4 regions of the Pseudomonas sp. G3-39 genome follow, and region 3 is predicted to be linked to each of the others. Evidence: predicted binding sites of a transcription regulator. Region 3 holds the regulator's gene; each other region holds the start of a gene.
The links. Region 3 encodes FliA, which starts transcription of late flagellar genes. Its sites were predicted from a motif close to CTAAAGTTTNNNNNNNNNNNGCCGNTAA; they were not measured.

Region 1: the regulator FliA is predicted to act here: its motif matches at 4,417-4,444, upstream of ACOYXG_RS26085 (methyl-accepting chemotaxis protein).
Region 2: the regulator FliA is predicted to act here: its motif matches at 5,872-5,899, upstream of motA (flagellar motor stator protein MotA).
Region 4: the regulator FliA is predicted to act here: its motif matches at 3,546-3,573, upstream of ACOYXG_RS12480 (methyl-accepting chemotaxis protein).

Annotation. Positions count from the first base shown of each region.
Region 1 covers NZ_CP186497.1:5,757,645-5,765,045, forward strand. The annotation lists gene ACOYXG_RS26075 (YifB family Mg chelatase-like AAA ATPase) at 1-906, shown strand, start outside; gene ACOYXG_RS26080 (aldose 1-epimerase family protein) at 903-2,117, opposite strand; gene ACOYXG_RS26085 (methyl-accepting chemotaxis protein) at 2,337-4,313, opposite strand; gene ACOYXG_RS26090 (LysR substrate-binding domain-containing protein) at 4,495-5,415, opposite strand; gene ACOYXG_RS26095 (NorM family multidrug efflux MATE transporter) at 5,575-6,969, shown strand; gene ACOYXG_RS26100 (putative bifunctional diguanylate cyclase/phosphodiesterase) at 7,096-7,401, opposite strand, start outside.
Region 2 covers NZ_CP186497.1:483,031-490,431, forward strand. The annotation lists gene ACOYXG_RS02150 (molecular chaperone) at 90-1,844, opposite strand; gene ACOYXG_RS02155 (lectin OAA family protein) at 2,065-2,466, shown strand; gene asd (archaetidylserine decarboxylase) at 2,527-3,387, opposite strand; gene rhdA (thiosulfate sulfurtransferase) at 3,387-4,220, opposite strand; gene ACOYXG_RS02170 (HDOD domain-containing protein) at 4,263-5,801, opposite strand; gene motA (flagellar motor stator protein MotA) at 5,968-6,819, shown strand; gene motB (flagellar motor protein MotB) at 6,823-7,401, shown strand, end outside.
Region 3 covers NZ_CP186497.1:1,647,984-1,655,384, reverse strand. The annotation lists gene ACOYXG_RS07475 (protein phosphatase CheZ) at 1-699, opposite strand, end outside; gene ACOYXG_RS07470 (chemotaxis response regulator CheY) at 717-1,088, opposite strand; gene fliA (RNA polymerase sigma factor FliA) at 1,254-1,994, opposite strand; gene fleN (flagellar synthesis regulator FleN) at 1,991-2,821, opposite strand; gene flhF (flagellar biosynthesis protein FlhF) at 2,935-4,275, opposite strand; gene flhA (flagellar biosynthesis protein FlhA) at 4,287-6,416, opposite strand; gene ACOYXG_RS07445 (hypothetical protein) at 6,635-7,309, opposite strand.
Region 4 covers NZ_CP186497.1:2,821,513-2,828,913, reverse strand. The annotation lists gene ACOYXG_RS12500 (aldehyde dehydrogenase family protein) at 1-421, shown strand, start outside; gene ACOYXG_RS12495 (phenylacetate--CoA ligase family protein) at 471-1,760, shown strand; gene ACOYXG_RS12490 (GNAT family N-acetyltransferase) at 1,760-2,683, shown strand; gene ACOYXG_RS12485 (hypothetical protein) at 2,732-3,259, opposite strand; gene ACOYXG_RS12480 (methyl-accepting chemotaxis protein) at 3,641-5,632, shown strand; gene ACOYXG_RS12475 (DUF411 domain-containing protein) at 5,797-6,243, shown strand; gene ACOYXG_RS12470 (YqaA family protein) at 6,243-6,677, shown strand; gene ACOYXG_RS12465 (alpha/beta fold hydrolase) at 6,764-7,401, shown strand, end outside.

The DNA of each region.
Region 1 (7,401 bases), 2.0 Mb from region 3:
CAGATGGCCGCGAAACGGGCGCTGCTGATTGCGGCGGCAGGCGCGCACAACCTGTTGTTCAGTGGGCCACCGGGAACCGGCAAGACCTTGTTGGCAAGTCGCTTGCCCGGGCTGCTGCCGCCGCTATCCGAATGCGAGGCGCTAGAAGTGGCAGCGATTCAATCGGTCGCCAGCGGCGTGCCACTGACTCATTGGCCACAGCGGCCGTTTCGCCAGCCGCACCACTCGGCCTCCGGGCCGGCACTGGTCGGTGGCAGCTCGAAACCGCAACCCGGCGAGATCACCCTCGCCCACCATGGCGTACTGTTTCTCGATGAGCTGCCGGAGTTCGATCGTAAGGTACTGGAGGTGCTGCGCGAGCCGCTGGAATCCGGGCATATCGTAATTGCCCGAGCCAAGGATCGCGTACGCTTTCCCGCGCGTTTCCAGTTGGTGGCGGCAATGAATCCGTGTCCCTGTGGATATCTTGGCGAGCCGAGCGGCAAGTGCTCGTGTACACCGGACATGGTGCAGCGCTACCGCAACAAGCTATCGGGGCCGTTGCTGGATCGGATTGATCTGCACCTGACGGTGGCGCGGGAAGCGACGGCGTTGAATCCGGCAGTGAAGCCGGGCGAGGACAGTGCCAGTGCGGCAGCGGTGGTGGCCGAGGCACGCGAACGACAGCAAAAGCGTCAGCGTTGTGCCAATGCGTTTCTCGATCTGCCAGGCCTGAAGCGGCACTGCAAGCTATCCACAGCCGATGAGAAATGGCTGGAATCAGCCTGTGAGCGGCTGACCTTGTCGCTGCGCTCAGCCCATCGTTTGCTCAAAGTCGCCAGAACCCTGGCAGACCTTGAGCAAGTCGATGCAATCAAGCGCGAACATCTGGCCGAGGCGCTGCAGTACCGTCCGGCGACGCCTTAATGCTCAGTCAGATCAACCAGCGGCGTCTGCCGCACTTCGGTTTCACGCCCGGCCTGGATTTCGCTCACGTGCTTCAACGCATTATCCACAGCGCCTTTGTCTGCCAGCAGGCTGTAGCTGATCTGAAACTGTTGGCTGGCCTTTGGCGCAATGGTCGGCACCAGGTTCAGCGGACGCTGATAGCGGCGGTTGTAGGAAAAGCTGGTGCCTGGCTCAAGGCCCGTGACATAGCCCTGCCCTTGGGTGTCGGTATTTTTCCACAGGGAAAACACTGGCAGCTGTTGTGTATTGAAGCCAACAGAGACACCGAGGCTGCCAGCCTTGTTGTGCAAAACAGTCAGGGTTTCGCCTTTGGCGTCGGCGTAGGGCACGACGTTATAGACGGTTTCGTCGTAGTCCTTGGTTGGACCGCGATAAATCTGCCAGTCCGCCAACTCGGCTTTGGCCTTGTCGTTGAATGGCGAGACCTGTTTCACCGGCGCCGCGAACCGTGCACCCTGCTCGAGGAACGGCGTGCTGAAGTTACTGTGATACAGCGCCTGGTATTCCTTCGGATAATCACCGTTGTTGGTCAGCGTATCGTTGAGGGCAAAGCGCACGCTGCCCGGCTCGGTGACCAGCTCAGTGACGACCGAGAAGTCGACTTTCTTGAACGCCTGTTCCTTCAGTTCACCGCGCAGACTGATGGCGTAGGGTGGTTTTTCATCGATGTGCAGCGTGACAGTGCTGGCCGGAATGTTCGCGGCGCGGCCGTGCAGGGTCAGCAACTCGCCATTGTCCATACCGGGATGGCCGACCCATTCGTAACCGCAGCGGGTCACCAACTCATTGAAGCCTTCCAGCCAGCCCAGACCACCGCGTCCATTGAGTTCGATGAAGGCCGGGTTGACCACTTCCTTGACCGGCGAATCCCAACCCATGCGCACGTTACCAACCGACGCCTGCAAGACATTCATGCCGCGGGTCGGCACCACCGAGAGTTTCATCGTGCCGTTATCGATATCGACGATGCTGACACCTTCCTGTCGTCCGCCGTGCAAGGTTCGCAGACTCACGGAGAAAGGCTTGGCGGTTTTCAACCCGAGCTGCTCACTGGTAATGCTCCAGTTTTGCGCGGGCTTGTTGGTATCGAGGAGTACGTAATCCCAGGCCATGGCGTGGGAAGCAGCAGAGAGTGCGCCGAATGCAACGGCGAGTTTGAACGGGGTCATGGCAGCAGCCTTTATTGGAGTTGTGCCATTTTTATAGCGCTGCGGAAACGTTTCAGCAAGAAAAGATGAGAGACATATAGGATGATTTGCCATGGATCGGCGGCGTTGCATTCGCGAGCAGGCTCGCTCCCACAGAGTATTCGGGTGCTCAAACGATTTATGAGCTACCCCGGAAACTGTGGGAGCGAGCCTGCTCGCGAAAGCGATATCAAGGCTGTATTAACGGAAGCGATCAACCTCGGAACGCAAATCCGCCGCCAGCTTTTCAAGCTCTTTGGCGGTGACCGCGAGGTTCGACACCACCTCACGCTGCTCACTGTTGGCCAGCGCAATGCTCTGCAGGTTACTGCTGAGCAAAGTAGCCGTGCTGCTCTGCTCCTGGGTCGCGGTGGTAATCGCGGCGAACTGCTGCCCTGCCGAACGGCTCTGCTCATCGATCCGCGCCAGCGCCGACGCCACGTTGGCGTTGCGCGACAGGCCTTCCTGCATCAGCAGGTTGCCCTGCTCCATGGTGCTGATGGCGTTGCCGGTTTCCTGCTGGATGCTGTGAATCATCCCGGAGATTTCATCAGTGGCCTGACGGGTGCGCGACGCCAGGTTACGCACCTCATCGGCGACCACGGCAAAACCACGGCCCTGTTCACCGGCACGGGCCGCTTCGATAGCCGCGTTGAGCGCCAGCAGGTTGGTCTGTTCGGCAATCGAGGTGATCACACTGACAATGCCGCCGATTTCCTGGGAACGCTGGCCAAGGGTGTTGATCACGGTAGCCGTGGTGTTCAACGCGCCAGCGATTTGCTCCAGCGAGGAAGACGCTTCGTCCATGGAAGTACGACCGATCTGCGTCTGCTGAGCGTTTTCCTGGGCCAGACGCTGGGTGGCACCCATGTTGTCGGCAATGTTCAGCGAGGTGGCGCTGAACTCTTCAACTGCGCCGGCCATGCTGGTGATTTCGCCGGACTGCTGCTCCATGCCTTCGTAGGCACCACCGGACAAACCGGACAATGCCTGGGCGCGGCTGTTGACCTCTTCCGAGGAGCGGCGGATGTGTTCGACCATCGTCGACAGCGCCTGGCTCATCTGGTTGAACGCACGGGACAACTGTCCGATCTCGTCGTTGCTCGACACGTTCAGGCGCACGCTCAGATCACCTGCGCCCAGCGCTTCGGCCTGACGCACCAGATCACTCAGCGGCGCCAGTTTGCTGCGCAGCAACCACACCACCGAACCCACCGCCAACAGCATCGCCAGCAGGCTGCCGATGGCCAGTTGCGTGCCGACGCTCCAGGTCACCGCGCGAATCTCGGCTTTCGGCATGCTCGCCACTACCGCCCACGGCCCACCGTCGAACGGTACCGAAACACTGTAGAAATCTTCGTTCTTGTCGCCCCAGAACTGACCTTTGCCAGGGGTCTTGGCCAGAGCGCCAATCACCGTAACCGCCTGATCCAATGCCTGGACACCCGCCGGGGCCACCAACCATCTGTTCTGCTCATCCAGCAGCGCCAGCGAACCGGTCTGGCCGATGCGGAAGCGCTTGAGGTTGTCGAACTGGGCGTTCTGCGCATCGGTGTAATCAAAACCAACGAACAACACCGCAATCACTTTGCCTCTGCCATCGCGCACCGGGGTGTATTGGGTCATGTAGGAACGATCGAACAGCAGCGCGCGGCCGACGTAACCCTGACCCGCCATCAACTTCGCGTAGGCCGGGTGTGCGTGATCGAGCAGAGTACCGATAGCGCGCGTGCCGTCCTGTTTGGTCAACGAGGTGCTGACCCGCACGAAGTCTTCGCCGCTGCGCACGAACAGCGTGGCAACGCCGGCGGTCATCTGCTTGAACTCGTCGACTTCCTTGAAGTTGTTGTTCAACACTTCGCTGCCCAGGTGCAGGCCCGGGGTCTGGGTGCCGGCGACGTTCACCGGTTCATCCGGGTGAATGCTCAGGCCCGCGCTGAAGCGCTTCTCGAACAGCCCGCTCAGGCGCTGGGTGCTTTCGCGCAGCGTGCCGTGGAAAGTGCTCAACTGGTCGGCCAGCAGCCGCGCCTCACTGGCGAGGTGCTCTTCACGGGTGGCGAGGTTGGCGGAATCCAGCGAACGCAGGGCGAACACCGTACTGCCGCTGATGACGATCGCCAGTATCACAGCGAGCGCGAGGCCCAGCTGCGAGGCGATCCGAGCGCGAGGTTGAGACATGGACAGCTCCTGGCCGAACTTGCCGATCCTCCTTGATCGCAGCTCGGATAATTTTCTAATGGGGGTGAATCGTGGATACCTGCACGGCGGTTCCACATGCACGTATTCGGCGGTAAAGCCGAATACTTGAGCGAACAGCAGGGTTATGGCACAAGGCCGGCATTGTGGCGGCTCTAACGTTTCAGCTCAAGCGCTTGACCACCGGCAGCGCCATGGCCCGCACTTCGCCTTGCAGGAAGTCGCTGAGACGGCGCAAACGTTCACCTCCCGGACGGGTTTTTGGCCATACCAGGTAATAATTCAATCCGCTGGCGACCGCGGTCGGCCATGGCAGGCTCAGTCTTCCTTGCGCCACATCTTCGGCGACCATCAGCAAGTCACCCATCGACACACCGTAACCGCGCGCTGCAGCGATCATCCCCAGTTCGAGGGTATCGAACACCTGCCCACCCTTGAGCGACACCTGATCGGACAGGCCCATGTGCTCCAGCCAACTGCGCCAGTCGCGCCGATCCGGGGTCGGGTGCAGCAGTTCGGTGGAGGCCAGGCGTGCGACATCCCACGGCTGGTCATTCAGCAGGTTCGGCGCGCCGACAGGAATCAGCTCTTCGGGAAACAGCAGGCTGGCTTCCCAGTCCGGCGGAAAATGCCCGTCACTGAGCAGCACGGCGCAGTCGAAGGGTTCGTTGTTGAAGTCCACCGAATCCACGTCCATCCACGCACTGGTCAGCTGTACCTCATTGCCGGGCTGTAGGTGACGAAAACGGCTGAGCCGGGCCAGCAGCCAGCGCATGGTCAGGGTCGACGGCGCTTTCATGCGCAGGATGTCGTCTTCGGCGCGCAAGGTGTTGCAGGCGCGCTCCAGCGCCGCAAAACCATCGCGAATGCCGGGCAGCAGCAGCCGCGCCGACTCGGTGAGTTGCAGGTTGCGTCCGCTGCGGTGAAACAGCTTGCAGGCGAAATGCTCTTCCAGCGTCTTGATGTGCCGGCTGACTGCACTCTGGGTGATCGACAACTCCTCGGCCGCCCGGGTGAACGAGCTGTGCCGCGCCGCCGCTTCGAATGCGCGCAGGGCATACAAGGGTGGAAGACGACGGGACATACACAAAGCTCCTTTGGCGGCATCCGGCCAACCCGGCGAGTTCTTCTCATGATGAGTTTTAATCATGCCACCCATCCTTTTTATCCTTTTGTGCAAACCCTGCCAAGCGCCGAGAATCGACGGTCTCTTGTTCCCTCTGATTGATGGGTGGTGATGACCATGCAGCATCCTGTGCGTACCGAACTCTGGGCCATCCTGCGGCTGGCGGGGCCGTTGATTGCTTCGCAGTTGGCGCACATGCTGATGGTGCTGACCGACACCCTGATGATGGCGCGCCTCAGCCCCGAAGCCCTGGCCGGCGGCGGACTGGGGGCAGCGAGTTATTCATTCGTGTCGATTTTCTGCATCGGTGTGATTGCAGCGGTCGGCACGCTGGTGGCGATCCGTCAGGGTGCCGGCGACATCATCGGCGCGGCACGCCTGACCCAGGCCGGGTTGTGGCTGGCGTGGCTGATGGCGCTGGGCGCCGGGTTGCTGCTGTGGAATCTGAAGCCGGTCTTGCTGCTGTTCGGCCAGACCGAAACCAACGTCAACGCCGCTGGACAATTTTTGATCGCTCTGCCCTTCGCCCTGCCCGGCTACCTGAGCTTCATGGCCCTGCGCGGCTTCACCAGTGCGATCGGCCGGGCGACCCCGGTGATGGTCATCAGCCTCGGCGGCACCGTGGCCAACTTCCTGCTCAATTACGCACTGATCACCGGCATGTTCGGCCTGCCGAAACTGGGGTTGACCGGCATCGGTCTGGTCACGGCAATCGTTGCCAACTGCATGGCGCTGGCCCTCGCCTGGCACATTCGCCGGCACCCGGCCTACGACGCCTACCCATTGCGCGCCGGCCTGTCACGACCAAATCGTCAGTACCTGAAAGAACTGTGGCGCCTCGGCCTGCCGATTGGCGGTACCTACGCGGTGGAAGTCGGCCTGTTTGCCTTCGCGGCGCTGTGCATGGGCACCATGGGCAGCACGCAACTCGGCGCACACCAGATCGCCCTGCAGATCGTTTCGGTGGCGTTCATGGTGCCGGCGGGGATGTCCTACGCGATCACCATGCGCGTCGGCCAGCACTACGGCGCCGGGCAACTGAGCGACGCACGGATGTCCGGCCGGGTCGGCATCGTTTTCGGTGCAGTGGTGATGCTGGGTTTCGCCATGGTGTTCTGGCTGTTGCCGAATCAGTTGGTCGGGTTGTTCCTTGATCACAACGATCCGGCCTTTGCCGAAGTGATTCGTCTGGCGGTGAGCCTGTTGGCCGTGGCGGCATGGTTCGAATTGTTTGACGGCACGCAGACCATCGCCATGGGCTGCATCCGTGGGCTCAAGGATGCGAAAACCACGTTTCTGGTCGGCCTTGCTTGTTATTGGTTGATTGGCGCGCCGGCGGCGTGGTGGATGGCGTTCCACCTGAACTGGGGGCCGACGGGCGTCTGGTGGGGTCTGGCGCTGGGCCTGGCCTGCGCGGCGGTGAGCCTGACCCTGGCGTTTGAATGGAAGATGAAGCGGATGATTCAGCGCGAACCGCAATCTCGGGGCTTCAACATCCCTCAACCTGAGTGAGTTTCACCTTGTGGGAGCGAGCCTGCTCGCGAATGCGATCGGTCAGTCAAATTATCTTTGCTGACACACCGCTTTCGCGAGCAAGCCCGCTCCCACAGGGATTCATGCCTAACCCGGAGATTGCGTTCAACTGACGATTTCGAGGGCTGGCTGCTGGCTAGAGCCGAAGGTCAGGTACTCAACCAACTCCGCCAACGGCAACGGCCGGCTGATCAGATAACCCTGCACCTGATCACAGCCAAACCCGCGCAATAACTCCAGTTGCTCCGGGGTTTCCACCCCCTCGGCCACCACTTCCAGATGCAGGTTGTGCGCAAGGTTGATCATCGCGTGCACCAGTTTGCGATTCTCTTCGCGCTGCTCCATGCCGCCGACAAAGCTTTTGTCGATCTTCAGCAAGGTGATCGGCAGGCTGTTGAGGTGCACGAACGA
Region 2 (7,401 bases), 1.2 Mb from region 3:
TGAGCGGGCCCTTTCGCGAGCAAGCCCGCTCCCACATTGGACTCGGTCTCCTGTGGGAGCGGGCTTGCTCGCGAAGGGCTCAACCCGATCTAAAGCGACTTCCACAACGAATCGAAATCCTCCTCGCCCCCGCCATTCTGCGCGGCCTCCAGCGAGCGATAGGCAAACTGATTGAAACTGTGCGTACTCGCCACCCGTCGATCCAGCCCGGCGCGGTGTTCTTCGCCGTGGGTGTTGATCAGCACTTTATTGCCTTCCTGAAACGGCAGGCGCGGGGCGAGCAAGGTCGCGGGCAAGTCGATGGCGCTGATCTCCGGTAGCAGCAGACCGCGCAAATACTGACTGTGATCATCTCGCGAGCGCACCAGTTGCAAACCGCAGGGTTCGGCGTGTGGTGCGACCAGTTCTATGCCCATTTGCGGCCCGCTGCCGCGCACCTGACGAATCCAGCGCACCACCGCAATGCTCCAGCCCTGATTCGCACTGTCCTGAATCCCGAGCATTTCCCCGGCCTGCAATTCGGCGGGTACTTCACTCGGCCACGCCAGACAATAGCCGCCGGGACTGTGGTTGATCACCGGCAAACTGTAGGTCGGATAGTGTGGAGGGCTGTCCGCGTTGCTCTCGTCTTCGCCCAGATGGTCGTACTGGATTTCTTCGTAGGGCAGCAACTCCTCAGTCGCGCCCTGCGGTGCGGCGTCGAAGGCCTGGCTCCAGCTGTCCTTTTCGCCCTGGACTACCACGCGGCTGAAGTTCGCCGCGCGGGTGCCGGGATGTTTCAGCAGTTCGCTGAAGCTGCGTTCGCCGCCCAGGTAAAAGTGCAGGGCGCTCATGCCGACACAAACAGTCAGGCTGCCTTGACCGGCGGTGCGCTGAAAACTGCGCTCGGCGGCCTGGCCCCAACTGGCGTGCAAATGTTGCAGGGTATCGAGGCTCAGTCCTGCCGGGATCGGCAACGGCGTCGACGTCTCCTGCTGCAGTAAATGCGCTTCGATCACGTTCACCAGCGGTTGCGGATCGAAGCCCAGCAATGCGCCCTGTTGTTCTTTGCGAAACATGCTGCGGTAGCGCGGGCCGGCGTCCAGTTCAGCGCTGATGGCGAACAGTCCATCCTGCGGGCTGCCGGGATGCAGCTTGAGCAGGGCACTCCACGGCTCCAGCACTTCGGCCAGCCGGGCGATCTGGTTCTGGCGCAGTTGATTGCAACGGGCGCTGCCCAGCAGCAGGGCGGCAATGTAGGTCTGTTCCAGGCTCAGTTCGCTGCTCAGGCTCGCCAGATCGTCATGTACCCGGCGCTGTTGCAACTGCAAGGCGCAAGCGCAGCGATACAACTGATGCAGCTCGAACCACAGATGTTCCGGCGGCGGGCTGTACAGCTGCGTCGCCCGCAGCAGTTGCCCCTTGAGCGCATGCGCGGCCCGTTGCAGGGCCTGACTGACCAGCGCCGCACGATCCTTGTGATACTTGGGGACAATGCGCAGAACAATCTGCTTGTAGCCAATGGCCAGATGACTTTGCAGCGCCTGACACAGGTTGCTGATCTTGCGCGAGCGGTCATCGAGCATGATTGCCTGATGCAGGAAGTGCCGCTCCAGATGCTGGCAGACGAAGTAAACCTCGGGGCGCAGTAACTCCAGGAGTTGCAGGCGATTGTCACTGGGGGTGAGCAATTGGTTGAGTTCGCCCAGGCCTTGATACAACTGGCGGGCAGTTTCGCCGATGTTGGCCTTGGGCAGGCCGGCGATCCAGCGCTTGAGATCGCGCGGGGTGGCTTCGCAGAACGACAGGCGCGTTTGCGTCGGGATCGGGGCGCGCAGGGAGGGTTGGGGGCGTGACTCACTCATGCCGTGACTGGCTCCAGCGGCGAAATTGGCAACACCAAGAACTCTAGCAGCTGTGGTCTGTTTCGCCGGATGGCGTCAGGCTTTTTGACCGCTGGTCTACTGGCCGGATGCCATTCAACAAGCCCTACTAGTCTCTCAGACGTGCGATCGGAAACGCACGGTTGCACGGCCTGCCGTCAACCTCGGGCAGGTCTCCCGAAACTTCAAGGAGATGAGGTTCATGTCTAAATATGCAGTGGCAAATCAATGGGGCGGTAGTTCGGCACCGTGGCATCCGGGTGGAACCTGGGTGCTGGGCGGGCGGGACAACCAGCAAGTCGTCGCCATCGAGATCAAGTCGGGCGATGGCGGCAAAAGCTTCACCGGCACCATGACTTACGCCGGCGAAGGCCCGATTGGCTTCAAGGCGCAGCGCACCGGTCAGAATCAATACAACGTCGAGAACCAGTGGGGTGGCAATGATGCCCCATGGCATCCGGGCGGCAAGTGGGTGATCGGTGGCCGGGACAATCAGAACGTTGTTGCGTTGAGCGTCACTTCCAGCGATGGAGGGAAAAACCTCAGTGGCACCAATACCTACGCCAACGAAGGGCCGATCGGCTTCCGTGGGCAGATAGAGTAACGGCGCCTCCCAGGTCGTGTCCGCCCCTTCACAGATGTGTGAAAGGGCGGATCAGCCGGCTCAGGCCGTCGGCAGGGCCAGGGCCTGGCCCATTTGCACTGGCGAACCCGCCACCAGTTCTTCAGCCCATTTCACTTGATCCGGGCCAAACAGCACGATCGCCGTCGAACCCAGCTTGAAGCGCCCCAGTTCCGCGCCTTTTTCCAGATGAATCGGCGCACGGGCGGCTTCGTCGTAGCGGAAGGTTTTCAGTTCGCGCTTCGGTGGGGTGACCAGACCGGCCCACACGGTTTCGATCGAAGCGACGATCATCGCGCCGACCAGCACCACGGCCATCGGCCCGCGTTCGGTGTCGAAAATGCATGCTACACGCTCGTTGCGGGCGAACAGCTCCGGAACGTTTTCCGCAGTGGTCTGGTTGACCGAGAAGATCCGGCCCGGGATGTAGACCATTTCGCGCAGGGTGCCGGCCAGCGGCATGTGCACGCGGTGGTAATCCTTCGGCGACAGGTAAATGGTGGCGAAGTCGCCGCCCATGAACGGCGCGGCATTCGCCGTGTCACCGCCCAGCAGTTCCAGCACGCTGAAGCTGTGGCCCTTGGCCTGGAACACCCGACCGTGTTCGATCGGGCCGAGCTGGCTGACCGCACCGTCGGCCGGGCTGAGGATCGCGCCCGGGGTCTGATCCAGTGGCCGCGCGCCGTCTTTCAGGGCTCGGGTGAAGAACGCGTTGAAGTGCTCATAGGCGGTCAGGTCTTCGACCAGCGCTTGCGACATGTCCACCTGATAACGCTTGGCGAACCACTGGGTGAAGGCATTCTTGAACCAGCGCACGCGGCACTCGGCGACGCAGCCGGCCAGGCGCGACAGCAGGTGATGAGGCAGCAAGTACTGGCTGAGGATAAACAGACGCTCTTTCATTAGTTGTCCTTAGAACCTTGAATCTCGACAGGCGTGTCAGGGTGGTTGCCCCATTCGCCCCAGGAACCGGCGTAGCCCTTGACCCGCGGATAACCGAGGGACTTGGCCACCAGATAAGTGAAGCCCGACCGGTGATGGGTCTGGCAGTGGGTAATGATTTCTTTGTCCTTGGTGATCCCGAGGTCTTCGAGGATCTGCGGCATGTCCGTGCGAATCCGCAATTGACGCGCCTTGTCCATGCCGGCGGTCCATTCGAAGTTCACCGCGCCGGGGATGTGTCCACCCTTGGCGGCCAGCACTTTCTCACCGGAATATTCCAGCGGCCCGCGTGCGTCCCAGATCGCCAGATCGGCGGCGCCGAGACGGCTTTGCAGGTATTCGCGGGTTGCCGTCGGCTCGTCGTGCAGGGTCAGCGCCACCGGGCCGCCGACCGCAGGCGGCACCTGGATCGACATCGGCATGCCGGCTTCCAGCCACGCCGGCAGACCGCCGTCGAGGTAGTGGTATTTGTCGTGACCGATCACGTCGAGCAGCCAGATGAAACGCCCGGCCCAGCCACCGCCCTCGTCGTCATAGACCACGTAGACCGCGTCTGGACGATGGCCCAACTCACCGAACAACGCCTCCAAATCGGCTTTGGCCGGCAGCAGCCCCGGCGCCGGCGGCTGGCCGAGCTGGGTGCGCTTGGGGTCGACAAAACGTGCGCCGGGCAGATGGCCCTCGGTATAGCGGGCGGCACTGGTCAGGTCCACCAGAATCAGTTCGCTGGCATCCAGCCGAGGGAGCAGGTCGCTCGGTTCGATGACGAGCGGCAAGCCAGAGAAGTCAGACATGTGAGGTCTCCAGAGCACAAAGGGGGGGATTGTAGCGCAGCCTCATCGGCCACGGCTGCTAAAGCTGTGCAGGGCCTTTTCGATGCACTGCGCGGTTTTGCCGAAAGCCTGCACGCTGATGTCGGCGAACGGCCCACCGCCCTGGTCGGCGACGACGATCATGATCACCCGGCCGTTATTGACCAGCGAACGCAGGAACAGATGCTCGCCACGGAACAGCGCACGCAGGCCCGGCGGCAACAATGCGGAAAATTGTGCGTTGTTCTCGGGGTTGATCCGCACCTGTGCCTGTTGTGCGAGCAGGCGCTTCAAGACTTTGCTCTGACTGACGACAAAATTCAGCGCGGCGGCTTCCTTCGGCAAACCGAAGGTCTGGTTGACCCGCAGATTCGATTGCGTGCGGTCGGCCATCAGAATCATCACCCGGCGCATGCCGCTGGCGACCAGCGCATCACGGGCGGCGACGGTCAGGCTCATGGCATTGGTGAAGCGGCTCGGCTCGGCCAGCAGTTCGGCGCATTGCCGGCGCCATTGAGTCAGATCCTCGGCATTCGGCGCCGCCGCCGGCAGCATCCCGGCCGGCAAGCGATGGGTGCCCCATGGCCATAATAATGAAACGGCCGGGTGCCACAGATCGGGCATGGCATGCTGGCGCGCACTGTTGGCGGCTTGCTGGTGCAACTGCTGCTGCACTTCGTCCATCGAGATTTGCAGATAAAGGCTGGTCAGGTACTGCCAGCGCTCGCTGTGCGGACTGTCCCAGGCCTGTTGTGCCGACAGCGCCAGGCCGTTGGCCAGCAACACGGTGTTGGCCGGCTGGTTGAGCCAGCGGCGCAGGGTCGGATCGTCGTCGAGGCGATTCTGCTGGCGCAACGGATGTTCGCTGTCGCGGGCGATGCGCAGAACTTTCACCAGTTCGCGCTGTTCGCTGAGCAGCAGTTTATAACCCTGCTGCACCCAGATCGGCAGGTGCCAGACTTGTACCAGCGCTTCGGCGATCTTCAGCAGGCGCACGCCAAACAGTTGCTTCTCGACCGTGCGCGCCGATTCGCCCTTGTGGATAACCCGCAGCTCCCACTCTTCGAGCAATTCGGGAAACGTCAGCGCCAGCGGCCATAACGGCGACAGAAACAACAGGCTGCCCCAGTGAATGTCCTGCCACAGGCGCGCCAGGCGACTGGCAAAAAAACCGTTGGCCTGTTGTGTCGCGTGCTGGCTGATCATCTGCAGTTGGCGCAAGGCCTTGGGGATCTGCATCTGCGAATCGACGGGCAGACGTACGAGCAATTCTTCGGTACGCGCCAGGCCCAGACGGTTGATCGCCACCTCGAGATTTTCCGCTGGAGCGGCCATGGTGCCATGGGTGTGACGATTTGCCTCACGGATGATGCTCAAGGCCAGCGCCGGGCTGTCCTGCATCAGGTCGGCGATATCGCGCAGCGAGCTGCGGTTGTCACGGATCGCCCGGCAAACCTTGTCGTGCGCCTCTTGCGGCACGGGCAGGCGCACGCCATCGAGCAGTTTGACCCAGCCCTCGAGCGTGGTCGGTTTTGCGTGTGGGACGTTCGTTTCATTAGCCATGTCTGGACGAGATCTTCACTGACTGTAGACGCGCCCGGCATGGGCTAAATTGGCTTTTCGCCTGAACTGGCTATAGTCTGGCGCAGTTTTGCCGATAAGTAGAAGAAGAGATTTTTTAACTTCCGAATATGACCTTGAACCCGACTTAAATAAGTACTTTCTACCTATGGCTAAAATTATCGGCATCATCGTCGTATTCGCGAGCGTGCTCGGCGGATACGTGCTCTCCCACGGCAAAATTGCCGCCCTGATCCAGCCCTTCGAGGTGATGATCATCGGTGGTGCGGCCCTCGGTGCATTCCTCCAGGCCAACCCCGGTTACATGACGATGCACGTGCTCAAGAAATCCCTGAGCATGTTCAGTTCGCGCTTCAGCCACACGTTCTATCTGGAAGTGCTCGGCCTGATCTACGAGATCCTCAACAAGAGCCGCCGCGAAGGCATGATGGCCATCGAAGGCGACATCGAAGACGCTGCCGCGAGCCCGATCTTCGCCAAGTACCCGGCCGTGCTCAAAGACGAACGCATGACCGCGTTCATCTGCGATTACCTGCGCATCATGTCCTCCGGCAACATGGCTCCGCATGAGCTGGAAGGCCTGTTCGACATGGAACTCTACAGCCTCAAGGAAGACCTCGAGCACCCGTCCCATGCGGTGAACGGCATCGCCGACGCCATGCCCGGTTTCGGTATCGTTGCGGCGGTACTGGGTATCGTGGTGACCATGGCGTCGCTGGGTGAAGGCGATCAGAAGTCCATCGGTCTGCACGTGGGTGCGGCACTGGTCGGTACCTTCTTCGGTATTCTCGCGGCCTACGGCTTCTTCGGGCCGTTGGCGCATTCCCTGGCGCACGATGCCAAGGAAGAACTGAACGTCTACGAAGCCATCAAGGCCTCGCTGGTAGCGTCGGCTTCCGGCATGCCGCCATCGCTGGCCGTGGAGTTCGGGCGCAAGGTTCTGTACCCGGCGCACCGTCCAAGCTTTGCCGAGCTGGAACAAGCCGTTCGCGGTCGCTAAGCCATGGAAAATAATCAGCCGATAATCATCAAGCGCGTCAAGCGCATAGCCGGTGGGCACCACGGCGGGGCGTGGAAAATCGCCTTCGCCGACTTCGCCACGGCGATGATGGCGTTCTTCCTGGTGTTGTGGCTGCTGTCCACCGCAACGCCTGAGCAGAAGATCGCCATCGCCGGTTACTTCAAGGACCCGGTCGGCTTCTCCGAAAGTGGCACGCCGTACATCATTGATCTGGGCGGCACGCCGACCCTGGCGCCGGAAAACACCCTCAACCCTGAGGTGAAGTCGCAGCCGCAACCGGACAAGGTCACGGTCGACACCGAGCAGGTCGAAGGCATGGCCGAGCAGGTCGAGAAAGAGCGCCTGGAGCTGTTGCTGCAAGAACTGCAGAACAAGGTCGACGAGAACCCGCAGCTGCAGAAGTTCAAGGATCAGATCCTGTTCGAGATCACCCCGAACGGCTTGCGCATCCAGATCATGGACGCGGAAAACCGGCCGATGTTCGACTCGGGCTCCGCGCGTCTGAAGCCTTACTTCGAAGACATCCTGCTGGCCATGGCCGACACCATCAAAGCGGTGCCG
Region 3 (7,401 bases):
ACCCTGCGAGAGATGTTTTTGTGGATCTTTTTCTGCAAGCATCGCGGCACGGTCGTGCTCGATGCCCGCAAAGCGGTCAACCTGACTGGCCATGAGGACGAGTTTGAGTAAATTGCTTTCGACTTCGGTGACCAGCTGGGTCACACGCTTGATCACTTGACCGGTGAGGTCCTGGTAATCCTGAGCCAGCAGGATGTCGTTGAGGTTGCTCGACACCGCACGGTTGTCCGTGCTGCTGCGTGACAGAAAACCGTCGACCCGGCGCGCCAGCTCGCGGAACTCTTCAGCTCCGACTTCACGACGCATGAAGCGGCCCCAATCGGTGCTCAGAGCCTGGGCTTCTTCAGCCAGGCCATTGACCACCGGGGTGGCGCTTTCCACCAGATCCATGGTGCGGTTGGCCGCGGCTTCGGTCAGCTTGACCACATAGCCCAGGCGTTCGGTGGCGTCGGTGATTTGCGACACTTCCTCGGCCTGCGGCATGTGCGGATCGATCTGGAAATTGACGATCGCACTGTGCAGTTCGCGTGTGAGCTTGCCCACTTCCTGATACAGGCCGCGGTCACGGGTCTGATTGAGCTCATGGATCAGTTGCACAGCGTCGCCGAACCTGCCTTTTTCAAGGCTCTCGACCAGTTCGACCGCGTGTTTTTTCAGGGTCGACTCGAAATCGCCCTGTGAAGATTCGTTATGCTCCATAGCTCCCCCGCGCGTCATCAGCCGATGCGTTCGAAAATCTTCTCGATTTTGTCTTTCAACGCCTGAGCCGTGAAAGGTTTGACCACGTAGCCGTTCACACCAGCCTGAGCGGCCTCGATGATTTGCTCGCGCTTGGCTTCAGCGGTCACCATCAGCACCGGCAGATGCTTGAGTTTTTCATCGGCACGCACGTGGCGCAGCAAGTCGATACCGGTCATGCCCGGCATGTTCCAGTCCGTTACCAGAAAGTCGATGCTGCCGCTGTTGAGTACCGGAATGGCGGTAGTGCCATCGTCGGCCTCGACGGTGTTGGTGAACCCGAGATCGCGCAGCAGGTTCTTGATGATCCGCCGCATCGTTGAGAAGTCATCAACGATGAGGATTTTCATGTCTTTGTTCAATTCGACCTCCAAGCAGTCTTAAACGCGCCCAGCACCTGGACGCGCCACTTCAATCAATCGGCGCAGCACTCGAAGACTGTCTGGAGCACAACAGAGCAAGACCGGTGCCGTTCTCACCGCACCAGCCTCGTTCGCAGTGTCCCCACACTGCCTTCAGCGCGCTCGCCACTCCCCCAAACGCCCCCGCAAACGGGCCGCGCACTGGCTGTGTAACTGGCTGACCCGCGATTCACTGACGCCAAGGACTTCACCGATCTCCTTGAGGTTCAGCTCTTCGTCGTAGTACAGCGCCAACACCAGTCGCTCACGCTCCGGCAAATTGGCAATCGCGTCCGCCAGCGCCGCCTGGAAGCGTTCATCTTCCAGATCGCGTGACGGCTCAAGATGAGCACTGGCGCCATCCTCGTGCAGCCCTTCGTGTTCGCCGTCCTGCAACAGGTCGTCGAAACTGAACAGCCGGCTGCCCAGGGTGTCATTCAAAATCCCGTAGTAATCGTCGAGACTCAATTGGAGTTCGGCCGCAACCTCGTGATCTTTAGCGTCACGGCCGGTTTTAGCTTCAATTGAGCGAATGGCATCGCTGACCATACGGGTATTGCGGTGAACCGAGCGCGGTGCCCAATCCCCTTTGCGCACTTCATCGAGCATCGCGCCGCGGATCCGGATGCCCGCGTACGTTTCGAAACTGGCGCCTTTGCTGGCGTCATATTTGGTCGAGACTTCGAGCAGGCCGATCATCCCGGCCTGAATCAGGTCTTCAACCTGCACACTCGCCGGCAAGCGCGCCAGCAAGTGATAGGCAATGCGCTTGACCAGTGGCGCGTAACGCTCGATCAACTCGTACTGCGCGTCACGTGCCGACTTCTTGTAGTAGTTCATACCGCTCGCGGTCATAACACAGGCCCTGCTGTTTGCTGCACGAGGCGCTCGACGAAAAACTCAAGGTGGCCGCGCGGGTTGGCAGGCAGCGGCCAGGTATCGACCTTCTGCGCGATCGCCTTGAACGCCAGCGCGCACTTGGAACGCGGAAAGGCTTCATAGACCGCTCGCTGCTTCTGCACTGCCTTGCGCACGCTTTCGTCGTACGGCACGGCGCCGACGTATTGTAAGGCGACGTCGAGGAAGCGATCCGTGACCTTGGTCAACTTGGCGAACAGGTTGCGCCCTTCCTGCGGGCTCTGCGCCATGTTGGCCAGCACGCGGAAGCGGTTCATGCCGTAGTCGCGGTTGAGCAGTTTGATCAGCGCGTAGGCGTCGGTGATCGAGGTCGGCTCGTCGCAGACCACCAGCAACACTTCCTGCGCGGCGCGGACAAAACTGACTACCGAGTCACCAATACCCGCAGCGGTGTCGATCACCAGCACATCGAGGTTGTCGCCGATGTCGCTGAAGGCCTGAATCAGACCGGCATGTTGCGCCGGGCTCAGGTGCACCATGCTTTGGGTGCCGGAAGCGGCCGGCACGATGCGGATCCCGCCGGGCCCCTGCAACAGCACGTCGCGCAGTTCGCAGCGACCTTCGATCACATCGGCCAGAGTACGTTTGGGGGTCAGTCCCAGCAGAACGTCGACGTTCGCCAGCCCCAGATCGGCGTCCAGCAGCATGACCCGACGGCCAAGCTCTGCCAGCGCCAGAGACAAGTTCACTGACACGTTAGTCTTGCCGACGCCACCTTTGCCGCCGGTCACCGCGATCACCTGTACGGGATGCATGCTGCCCATGTTATTTCTTTACCTTGTCTTGCATAGACGGAGGCCACATTACTGGCTGCGCGTTCTCAACCGGAACAATGCATGGCAGACCATCGATGTAGGTACAAAAACGGTTCATTACCTCAGCCAACCTGCTTGGTCGGGCTGTGGTAGATATCAGCGAACATGTCAGCCATGGCTTCTTCGCTGGGTTCTTCCTGCATTTGCACGCTGACGGCGCGGCTGACCAGTTGATGACGGCGCGGCAGATGCAGATCATCCGGAATCCGTGGGCCATCGGTCAGGTACGCGACCGGCAGTTCATGACTGATCGCCAGGCTCAACACTTCGCCAAGGCTGGCCGTCTCATCCAGTTTAGTCAGGATGCAGCCGGCTAGCCCGCAACGCTTGTAACTGTGGTACGCGGCGGTTAGAACCTGTTTCTGGCTGGTGGTTGCCAGCACCAGATAATTTTTTGAACGGATGCCACGCCCGGCCAGACTTTCCAGCTGCATGCGCAAAGCCGGATCGCTGGCCTGCAAGCCGGCGGTATCGATCAGCACCACGCGTTTGCGCAGCAGCGGGTCGAGCGCCTGCACCAGCGACTGGCCCGGATCGACGTGGGTCACCGGCACGTTGAGAATCCGCCCCAGCGTCTTCAGTTGTTCCTGCGCACCGATGCGGAAACTGTCCATGCTGACCAGCGCGACATTCTGCGCGCCGTACTTGAGCACGTAGCGCGCAGCGAGTTTGGCCAGGGTGGTGGTCTTGCCCATGCCGGCCGGGCCGACCATGGCAATCACCCCGCCCTCTTCCAGCGGCTCGACTTCCGGTACGGCAATCATCCGCGCCAGGTGCGCGAGCAGCATGCGCCAAGCCTGACGTGGTTCTTCAATATCGGTGATCATCGCCAGCAGATCGCGCGACAACGGCCCGGACAGACCGATGCGTTGCAGACGACGATACAGATTGGCTTGCGCCGGACGGCTGCCTTGCAGCTGATTCCAGGCCAGCGTGCCGAGCTGCACTTCCATCAGCTCACGCAAACTGTTCAGTTCGAAACGCATCGAATCCAGCGCACGCGGATCGATGCCAGCGGACGACTGGGCAGGCGCTGGCGCTGGACGCGCCGGGGCGGCGTAAGTCGGTTCGCTCAACGGTTCGGCAGCAGTCAGCGGCAGGCCGGCCGTCAACGGCAGCCCGGCGAACAACTGGCGATTGGTGTTGCCGTCGGCTTCGCCACGCAGGCTCAGCTCGGCCTGAGCAGTAACGATGCGCGACTGGGTCTTGCGCAGCTCGTCCTCGAGTTCCATGTTCGGAACCCGTGGCGCCAGCGCCGACAATTTGTAATCCAGTGCCGCCGTCAGCTCGACGCCGCCGGCAATGCGGCGGTTGCCAATGATGGCGGCATCAGCGCCCAGCTCATCACGAACCAGCTTCATGGCCTGACGCATATCGGCGGCGAAAAAACGCTTAACTTGCATAAACCACTACCTCAGCCGTTGGGCCCTACTGTCGCAACGATGGTCACTTGCTTGTTGTCCGGAATTTCCTGGTAGGCCAGCACGTGCAGCCCTGGGACTGCGAGGCGGCCGAAACGCGAGAGCATCGCGCGGATCGGGCCTGCTACCAACAGGATCACCGGTTGACCTTGCATTTCCTGGCGCTGCGCCGCTTCGATGAGCGAACGCTGCAGCTTCTCGGCCATGCTTGGTTCCAGCAGAACGCCCTCTTCAGAGCCTTGTCCTGCCTTCTGCAGACTATTGAGCAATATTTGTTCCAACCTTGGTTCCAAGGTGATCACAGGCAGCTCGGAGTCAGTGCCTACAATGCTTTGGACGATGGCGCGGGATACCCCGACGCGTACTGCGGCGACCAAGGCGGCGGTATCTTGACTCTTGGCGGCGTTGTTGGCGATGGCTTCGGCAATGCTGCGGATGTCGCGTACCGGCACGTGTTCGGCCAGCAGCGCTTGCAGCACTTTGAGCAACTGCGACAGCGAAACCACACCCGGCACCAGCTCTTCAGCCAGTTTCGGCGAGCTTTTGGCCAGCAATTGCATGAGTTGCTGCACTTCCTCGTGGCCGATCAGCTCGCTGGAGTGCTTGTACAGAATCTGGTTCAAGTGGGTCGCGACCACGGTACTGGCGTCGACCACGGTGTAACCGAGCGATTGCGCCTGGGCGCGCTGGCTGACTTCGATCCACACCGCCTCCAGGCCGAAAGCCGGATCTTTGGCGGTAATGCCGTTGAGCGTGCCGTAGACCTGCCCCGGGTTGATCGCCAGTTCGCGATCCGGGTAGATCTCGGCTTCGGCCAGGATCACGCCCATCAGGGTCAGGCGATAGGCGCTCGGCGCCAGATCGAGGTTGTCGCGAATGTGCACGGTCGGCATCAGGAAGCCCAGATCCTGCGAGAGCTTCTTGCGCACGCCCTTGATCCGCGCCAGCAACTGCCCGCCCTGATTGCGATCCACCAGCGGGATCAGGCGATAGCCGACTTCCAGGCCGATCATGTCGATCGGCGTCACGTCGTCCCAGCCCAGCTCCTTGGTTTCCATGGCGCGGGCCGGCGACGGCAGCAGTTCCTGCTGACGCTGAACCTCTTGCAGCGCCTGCACCTTGGCGACGTTCTGTTTTTTCCAGAACAGGTACGCACCACCGGCAGCCAGCGCGGCCATGCTCAGGAACGAAAAGTGCGGCATGCCCGGGACGAGGCCCATGACTGCCATCAGGCCGGCCGCCACCGCCAAGGCTTTGGGCGAGGCGAACATCTGGCGGTTGATCTGTTTACCCATGTCTTCCGAACCGGAAGCACGGGTCACCATGATCGCCGCCGCTGTCGATAACAACAGTGATGGCAATTGCGCCACCAAACCGTCACCGATGGTCAGCAAGGCGTACACCTTGCCCGCGTCGGCGAAGGTCATGTTGTGCTGGAAGATACCGACGGCCATACCGCCGATCAGGTTGATGAACAGAATCAGCAGGCCGGCGATGGCGTCACCGCGAACGAACTTGCTGGCACCGTCCATCGAACCGTAGAACTCAGCCTCTTGGGCGACTTCCTGACGGCGCGCCTTGGCCTGGTTCTGGTCGATCAGACCGGCGTTGAGGTCGGCGTCGATCGCCATTTGTTTGCCGGGCATCGCATCGAGGGTGAAGCGCGCGCTCACCTCGGAAATCCGCCCGGCACCCTTGGTCACCACGACGAAGTTGATGATCATCAGAATCGCGAACACCACGATACCGACCACGTAGTTGCCGCCGATCACCACTTCGCCGAAGGCCTGAATCACCTTACCGGCAGCGGCGTGGCCGTCCTGACCGTGGAGCATCACCACCCGCGTTGAGGCCACGTTCAACGCCAGCCGCAGCAGCGTCGCCACCAGCAGAATGGTCGGGAACACCGCGAAATCCAGCGGCCGCAGCGCATACACGCAGACCAGCAGGACGACGATCGACAGGGCGATGTTGAAGGTGAAAAACACGTCCAGCAGGAACGGCGGCACCGGCAACATCATCATCGCCAGCATGACCAGCAGCAACAACGGCACGCCCAGATTGCCTCGACTGAGGTCGGCAACATTCGAGCGAGCAGTGTTGAATAACTGAGAGCGATCCACCGGTTTTCCCCGTTCCTTTAAAGCAAACTTTTGACGCCCAAAGCAGGCGCACGGCGGCTACTGCAAGAAGCCTTCCAACTTTTGCCGGGGATTGAAATTGAGGTTTGCCTCAGGGGAATTGTCTTGCCAGAAGCTGGGCGCCATGGAGCCGACCGCAAAACAGACGCAGACGGCTATCACCCTTAGCCCAGGTGAAAAAAATCAGAAAACCCGCGTACTCACGGATACCCGGCAGTCAAAATTTGCTCTGGATTAATCTCACCAAGACGCAAATTGCGGCCCACCAAGTAGCGCGTACCCTTACGGATCTGCTTCCCTCCCACGTCGACAAGCGCCTCCTCAGAATCGCCCAAAGTCACGATTTTCTCAGGCTCATGAAAAGGATTGTCGGGATCTGCCTTCAACACACTCAGTGCCCAGACAAAGTAAATGTCCGGCACATCCTGCGGCTCGATCTTCCTCTTGATCCGCGGCTCGATCTCCCATCGAAAGTCCTGTCCTCCCGTGACCTGTAACTGATCACCGACCATGTGAAATTGTGGTTTGTGATAACGCATCAGTAGGCCACCGCCAATGCTGCTCCATATATCGTAGTAGTTGTTGGGCGAAGAGAAAACGCTGACCAACTCTTTAACGGTGCCAATGTTGCCAGCGGCACTATTGAATCTGTTGTAGAGACCATGGTGGGCTACCCCGTCCAACCTTGGCGTGATCGCATTGATATACGAATCGAGATAGCCCGGCACATACGCATCGCTCATGTGCACGAAATGCGTGAAGTCCAACATCGCCATAAAAGTGAACGTGCAAGCGATATGATCAGACTCTTTCACCACCGACCCGGAAACGAAATCAAACTTCATCCCTTCAAGCTTTCTGTAGTCCTCTGGCATGACCTTCTCCTTGGCGAATGTTAAAGACAGGTCAGAAGGCGACTTGCCCGTGAAACCTGCCAAGGAACATGGGATAGCTGAATGCACTTTGT
Region 4 (7,401 bases), 1.2 Mb from region 3:
GGTGACCTCCCGCGAGCGTCAGGGTCAGTCCGTGCAGCGCTATGACATTGGCGACAGCGGACGCTGGTTACCCGGCCCGTGTGCCTGCGGTCTGACTTCGCCGCGCTTCGAACTGCTGCAACGCCACGGCAACCTGCTGCGCATCGGCACCGATTTCATTTCGCTGGCGATCCTGGAGCAGCACCTTCAGATGCCGTTTCAACTGACCCTCGATCACGGCCCTGACGGCCTGGAACGCATGCGCCTGCGCTGCCCTCTGGAACCGGCCGAGGCCCATCGACAGCTGCAGAATTATTCGACGCTGACCACGCTGGTGCAGACCGGTTTGCTCACGCTGGACGTCGAGCAATGTGCCGTCGAGCAGTTCGCCCGAAACCGGCACAGCGGCAAGACTCCCCTACTGATTGATACGCGCCGCTGACAGCAGCTATCTGCACGCGGCCCATCGCCACTTCATACAAGAAAAAATCATGAACACGATCGTTGAATTGAACAATTTGCTCGGTTACACCCGCCAACATTCGGCCTATTGCCGCGAACACTTCAAAGATGTCGCGGCACCCATCAGCGCTTTGACTGAACTGCCCCTGATCGACCCTGAACAATACTGGCGTGACAGTCAGCATCCGCACCAATGGCCAGTGTTGTCAGGCCCGCTGGAAGACGGGATGGTCTTCAAGACCGGGGGCACCACCGGCTCAGGAAAACTCTCGCTGTTTGCCCGCGCAGAATGGCAAACCCTGGTGCGCGATTTCGGCAGCCACCTCACGGCGCAACTGAACCCCGGCGACCGGGTCGCCAATCTGTTCTTCGTCGGCGACCTGTATGCCAGCTTCATTTTTCTTCACGACGCGCTGGCACATGTCCAGACTCCCGTCAGCGAATTTCCCTTCACCGGGGCCGTCGACAGCGCCGTACTGGCCGAGTCGATCGTTGCGTACCGGATCAATGTGTTGGCCGGTCTGCCGGCGCAAATGCTCAAATTCGCCGCCTGGCTTGAGCGCCAGTCACGGATCCTGGAGGGCGTCGAAACCCTGCTCTACGGCGGCGAGAGCCTGTTCGCCGCCCAGCTGCAAACGCTCCAGCGGGTGTTCCCGAACGCACGCATTGCCTCTATCGGCTACGCCAGTGTCGATGCCGGACTGATCGGCGTCAGCACCCGCGATTGCAGCCTGGGCGAACACCGGATGCTGGAGCGGCACAGCGTGCTGGAGATCATCGATGAGGTGAGCGGTGCCGTCATCGAAGAGTGCAACCGTAACGGCAGGCTGGTCCTGACCAATCTCACCCGGCGCCTGATGCCGGTGATCCGCTATCCGGTCGGCGACCTCGCCTGCTGGCGTGAACCGGCGGGGACGCCGATGCGCAAGTTCGCCCTGATGGGCCGCAGCATGAACAGCCAGCGCGTGCGGGTGAGCGTGTTGAGTCTGGATACCGGTGATATCGGCGAGCTGGTGCGCAAGATCGCCGCCAGCGATGACTGGCAACTGCTCATCGAACAGCGAGCAAGCAAAGATCTGCTGAGCCTCAAGTGGGTACCCTGCAAGCGAACGGCTGACATCAGCCAGGCAAGCTCAACCCTGCACCGTGCGCTGATCGACCAATACCCGTTGATCGAGAAGCTGCAGTTCGATCAATTGCTGGAGCTGGACGTGATCGCCTGTGCGAACGATGAACTGACCTGTCATCCACGCTCCGGCAAACATCAGCGGGTCGTGGATCGACGGGTTTACGAGCATCCGCAGCAGGGGCAAGCGTGATGGACACGACAATCATCCGCCGCTATCGCGTCGCCGATGCGCCGGCAGTAAGCCGCCTGTTCGAAGAAATCTACGGCGTTCATTATCCTCAACCCCACGTGTATCTGCCCTGGATGATCAGCCAGAACCACAGTGTCGGTCGCTGGCACTCGCTGGTGGCGGTGGTAAACGAGCATATCTGCGGGCATGCCACGTTGTTTCGCCAATCTGGCCGAACCGCACTGGCGGAGCTGGCACTGACCGTGGTGCACCCGGACACTCGCGGGCAAAACATCGCCACCCAGTTGGGTCAGCAACTGCTGATTCATGCCCAGGCGCTGGATTGCCGAGGCGTGACGATCAAACAGGTCACGCATCACCCGTATACGCAGCGCATGGCCGCCGGCCTGGGGTTTCACAGCTGTGGTCTGTTGCCCGATTACGCGCCTTCGCCGTTCGGTGGAACCGGGCGGGAGACGATTGTTGTGGGCCACTGCAGCATCGACGGTTATCGGCGCCCGCTGCCGGCACTCGCCTGGCCGCAGGATTGCCGCGAGCTGATGTCGCGTCTGGAGGCGGTGTTTGGTACCACCGACCATACCGTGCCATGGAAAGGCCCGAAGATCCGCTTCGATCACGTATCCGGGCGCTACGACCTGCTGCTCAAGGCCCTCGATGACAACCTGCTCGAGCAATTGGGACAACTGCCGGCGCACTGGCTGATTTCGATCAGACTCAGACTCGCCCAAGGGTTTTCCAGCGCGCTGCGCAAACTGGCCGATGCCGGTTTCGCTTTCACCGGGATTGTCCCCGATGACCACAGTGACGGCTGGCTGGCACTGTTTCATCGTGGCTACCAGGCCTCCACGCTGAGTCTGCACTGTCCACACATGCAGCACCTGCAGGATCAGGCGCAGCAGGCCGGCGAAAGGTATCAGGACTAAAAACGAAAACGGCCCACCCAATCAATGGGTGGGCCGTGGGTGACCGGCTCAGGCCTTGGACTTGACGCCTTGATCCACCGGTTTCGCCGCGTTGCCTTCACCGTAGGTTTTCAGGTTCTGCAGCACATAGATCGCCTTTTTGTATTCAGGGATCAGGTTCTTGCCGTAGGCATTGCCATTGAGGCCATTGTTCTGAATGGCGTCGAGCTGGGTGGCGAAATACTCCAGCGCATTGAATTTTGCATCAGGGTCTTTGGTCACGCCGAAACGGTCGAACTTGTCGCCGGCATTGAGCAATGTAAAGGAGGTGATGTCGGAAATCAGCCCGCGCTCACGCAGGAAAACACTCAGATTGCTCAGTTGCTTGACCGAGACATTCGCCGGATCGAACCCCTTGATATTTTTGCGCAGGCCTTGCTTATCCATTTCGGCAGTGTTCAGCGCGGTCGGATTGGTGCCGACCTTGGCGAGCATCTGCTGCACCTTGAGGCTTTGCTTGACCTCCTTCTTCGCGCCTGTATTGCGAACCAGCACCCCTGCCTTGCTCTCCCAGCCGCCGACAATGCCGATCGTCATGAGAAGACTCCCTGTGAAATAACCATGAAATGTCCTTGCTGGACTACTTGAATGCCGGGAAGTATCTACCGGCGAACTGGTGGCACCAACCCTTTTAGTGCGGTCGCTTACAATTTTTGTACATTCTCGATACAAATTGCCAGAAGCTCACGGTGCCGCGGTTTCATGGCAGTTTGACGATTGCTCGCGAAGCTTTTTTTGCGCTGGCTGACAAGAGGGTCAAGCCATTTGTATCGGAGTCGACACGCACCTTCCGTCAGCCCGACACTTTCTTGCACCAAAGTACTTAAAGCTTCCCCGTTCGCCGACGATACGCTGGTGTGACCCCGCCGTTTTTCCCTCGACCCCACAATAAGAATCGCAGCTCAAGGACCGGTATCCATGCCCGCATTCCGCACCATTCAGGCTCGCTACACGTTATTTCTGGTTCTGTTCATCCTGCTGCTGTCGGTGCTGACCGTGGTCGGTATCAGCCAATTGGTTGCCCCCAAGCTGCGGCATACCGAAGAACAGGTGGTGCTCAACCGGATTGCCGAAGTCGCCGAACAGATTCAGGGCGAACTGAACAAAGTCCAGGCGCAACAGCGCAGCATCACCCAGACCATTCCCCTGCTCGACAGCGCGGCCATCGACACAGTGTTGCCGGGCCTGGTGGATCAATACGGCGAGCTGAAAGTCTTCGGCGGCGGGATCTGGCCACTGCCGGGTCAGCGTGAGGCCGGGCGCAACAAGTTCAGCACGTTCTGGCACCGCGACGCCTCGGGTAAACTGGCGGTGAATACCTTCTGGAACAGCGACGCGGCGCCCAACTACTACGACCAGAGCTGGTACAAGGGCGGCATGCAGACTCCGCGCGGCCAATGTGCCTGGGCTGCGGCCTATAAAGATGACGCGAGTGCCGAGCCGCGCACCAACTGCGCCATGGCGATCCAGAAAAACGGTGCAGCGTGGGGCGTGTCGACCATCGACGTGACGCTGGGCTTCTTCAACGATCTGGTGGCGCGCAAGGAAAAAGACCTCAACGCCGAAATGCTGATCGTCGAGGCCGACGGCAAGATCATCAGCAACAGCTCGCGCATCAGCGGCCCGATCGTGCTGAAGAACATCAGCGAACTGGCCGCCGGTTCGACCTTCGCCAGTCAGGTCAAGGCCGGCCTGCAAAACCGCGATCAGGCGCAACGCGTCGAGTTCGACAACAACGGCGAAGCCAGCACCTTCTTCATGCGCCCGATCGAAGGCACGCCGTGGTTCCTCGCCACCGCCCTGCCAACGAAAATGCTCACCGCCCAGCGTGACGACGTGCTCAGCAGCCTGAGCCTGTTGCAGATTCCGCTGGTGATCCTGCTGGTGTTGTTGCAGGTGTATGCGATCCGCCAACTGGTGTCGCGGATGAAAGCGCTGAAGGCCAACATCGACTTGCTGTCCAGCGGCGATGCCGACCTGACCCGGCGCATCACCATCCGTGCCGAAGACGAACTGGGCGCCATCGGCCACTCGGTCAACACCTTTATTGCCTACCTGCAGAACATGATCGGTGAAGTCACCCAGGCCACCGGCGCCATGGCTTCGAGCCTGGACGACCTGCAGCGTACGTCGGCCAACACCAGCCAGATTCTGCTGCGCCACGCTTCGGAAACCGATCAGACCGTTACCGCCATCACCGAAATGAGTTCGACGGCCGAAAGCGTTGCGCAGAATGCCGCTGAAACCGCTGCGTTCACCCAGCGCGCCAACGAAAACGCCGATCGCTCACGGGTGGTGGTCGGTGAAGCGACCAACAGCGTGGTGGCCTTGATCGACGAAGTGGCCAGCGCCACCCAGAAAGTCGAGAACATGCAGCAGGACGCGCAGCGCATCACCGAGATTCTCGGGGTGATCGGCGCAATCGCCGGGCAGACCAACCTGCTGGCGCTCAACGCCGCCATCGAAGCCGCCCGGGCCGGTGAACAGGGTCGCGGCTTTGCCGTGGTCGCCGACGAAGTCCGCGCCCTCGCCGCTCGCACCCAGGCCAGCACCTCGGAAATCAACGAGATGTTGACCCGCCTGACCCAAGGCGTGAGCTCGTCGGTCAGCGCCATGGAAAACACCCAGGCCAGCTGCCAGTCCGCCGCCGACGCCACGGCGCGGGTCAACACCGGTCTGGATGAAATGGCCGGCTCGGTCAGCCACATCAACAGCCTCAGCACGCAGATCGCTACCGCTGCCGAACAGCAGAGTGCGGTCACCGAAGAGATCAACCGCAGCATGGTGCAGATCCGGCACATGGTCGAAGAACTGGTGCACAGCGGCCAGGCCAGCGAACTCAACACCCGCCAGTTGCTGGAAGCCAACAACCGGGTGAGCGCGATCATGGGGCGGTTCAAGGTTCGTTGAGCCTGACAGATTTGTAATCTCCCGCTCAGCAGGCTGTCAGGCTTGATCCAGGATCATCCTGCCAGCCTGCCTTGTATCAACTTGAAACACTCCGTTGATGCCCGGCAGGATAATCCGGTCAAAATACTTTCCTTTTTGACCGTCATCCTTGTCGAGAGCCCACCATGCGAACCTCCCTGCGACTGGCCGCCCTCAGCGCCCTGCTCCTGTCCTCCCTGGCCCAGGCCGCCGAGCTGATCCCGATCGAAGTGCACCGCGACGCCAATTGCGGCTGCTGCAAGAAATGGATCAGCCACCTCGAAGCCAACGGCTTCAAAGTCGAAGACCATGTCGAACGCGACATGAGCAGCTTCAAGCAGCAACACGGCGTGCCACCCCGCCTGGGCTCGTGCCATACCGCGCTGATCAACGGCAAGTTCGTCGAAGGCCACGTGCCGGCGGAACAAGTGCTGGCCCTGAGCAAGCGCGACGATCTGCTGGGTATCGCCGCACCGGGCATGCCCATGGGTTCGCCAGGCATGGAAATGGACGGTATGAGCGATGCCTATCAAGTGATCGGCCTGAAAAAGGACGGCACGGATGTGGTGGTGGCAGACTACCCGGCGCATTGATGGCTGCCGGTTATGTCGGGCTGTTCGCGGCGGCGTTCGGCGCTGCGACGCTGTTGCCGCTGCAATCCGAAGCGCTGCTGGTCGGGCTGATCGCCAGCGACCGTTACTGGCTCTGGGGCCTGCTGGGCGTGGCGACGCTGGGCAATGTCCTCGGTTCGCTGGTCAACTGGTGGCTGGGGCGCGGCCTCGAACGCTTTCAGGATCGACGCTGGTTCCCCGTCAGCCCGAACCACATGGCCACCGCGCGCAAACACTACGAGCGCTATGGTCACTGGTCGCTGCTACTGAGTTGGCTGCCGGTGATCGGCGATCCCCTGACCCTGATCGCCGGCGTCATGCGCGAGCCGCTCGGGCGCTTTCTGCTGATCGTCACGCTGGCCAAAGCTGCGCGTTACGCCGTGGTGGCGATGCTGACCCTGGGCTGGCTGGGTTGAACATTCCGGCCATCGCGTTGCCTGTGGTTAACGTCGCCCTAATCCGGGCGTTCCAGCATCGGCCGATTTCCATGGAGTTTGCCCTTATGTCCGTCACGCTATCCCGCTGGCTGCCCGGCCTGGTCCTGACTGCTGCGCTGCCGCTGTTCGCCCACGCTGCCGCGCCCACTGAAACTGCACCCGCCGATGGCCAGACCTATGGCCCGGAGCTGCAAGGTTTCCAATACCCCTACACGCTCAAACACTTTGCCTTTCAGTCCCAGGGTAAATCCCTGCAAATGGGTTACATGGACGTCGCCGCCCACGGCAAGGCCAACGGGCGCACCGTGGTGCTGATGCACGGCAAGAATTTTTGCGCCGCCACCTGGGACAGTTCGATCAAGGCCTTGAGCGAGGCCGGTTATCGGGTCGTCGCGCCTGATCAGATCGGCTTCTGCACCTCCAGCAAACCCGATCACTACCAGTACAGCTTCCAGCAACTGGCGACCAACACCCAACAGCTGCTCAAGGCCCTCGGCATTCAGAAAGCCACCCTGCTCGGCCATTCCACCGGCGGCATGCTCGCCACTCGCTTCGCGCTGCTGTTCCCGGATCAGGTCGAACAACTGGCGCTGGTCAATCCGATCGGCCTGGAAGACTGGAAAGCCCTCGGCGTGCCGTATCGCACCGTTGATCAGTGGTATCAGCGCGAACTCAAAGTCACCGCCCAAGGCATTCGCGACTA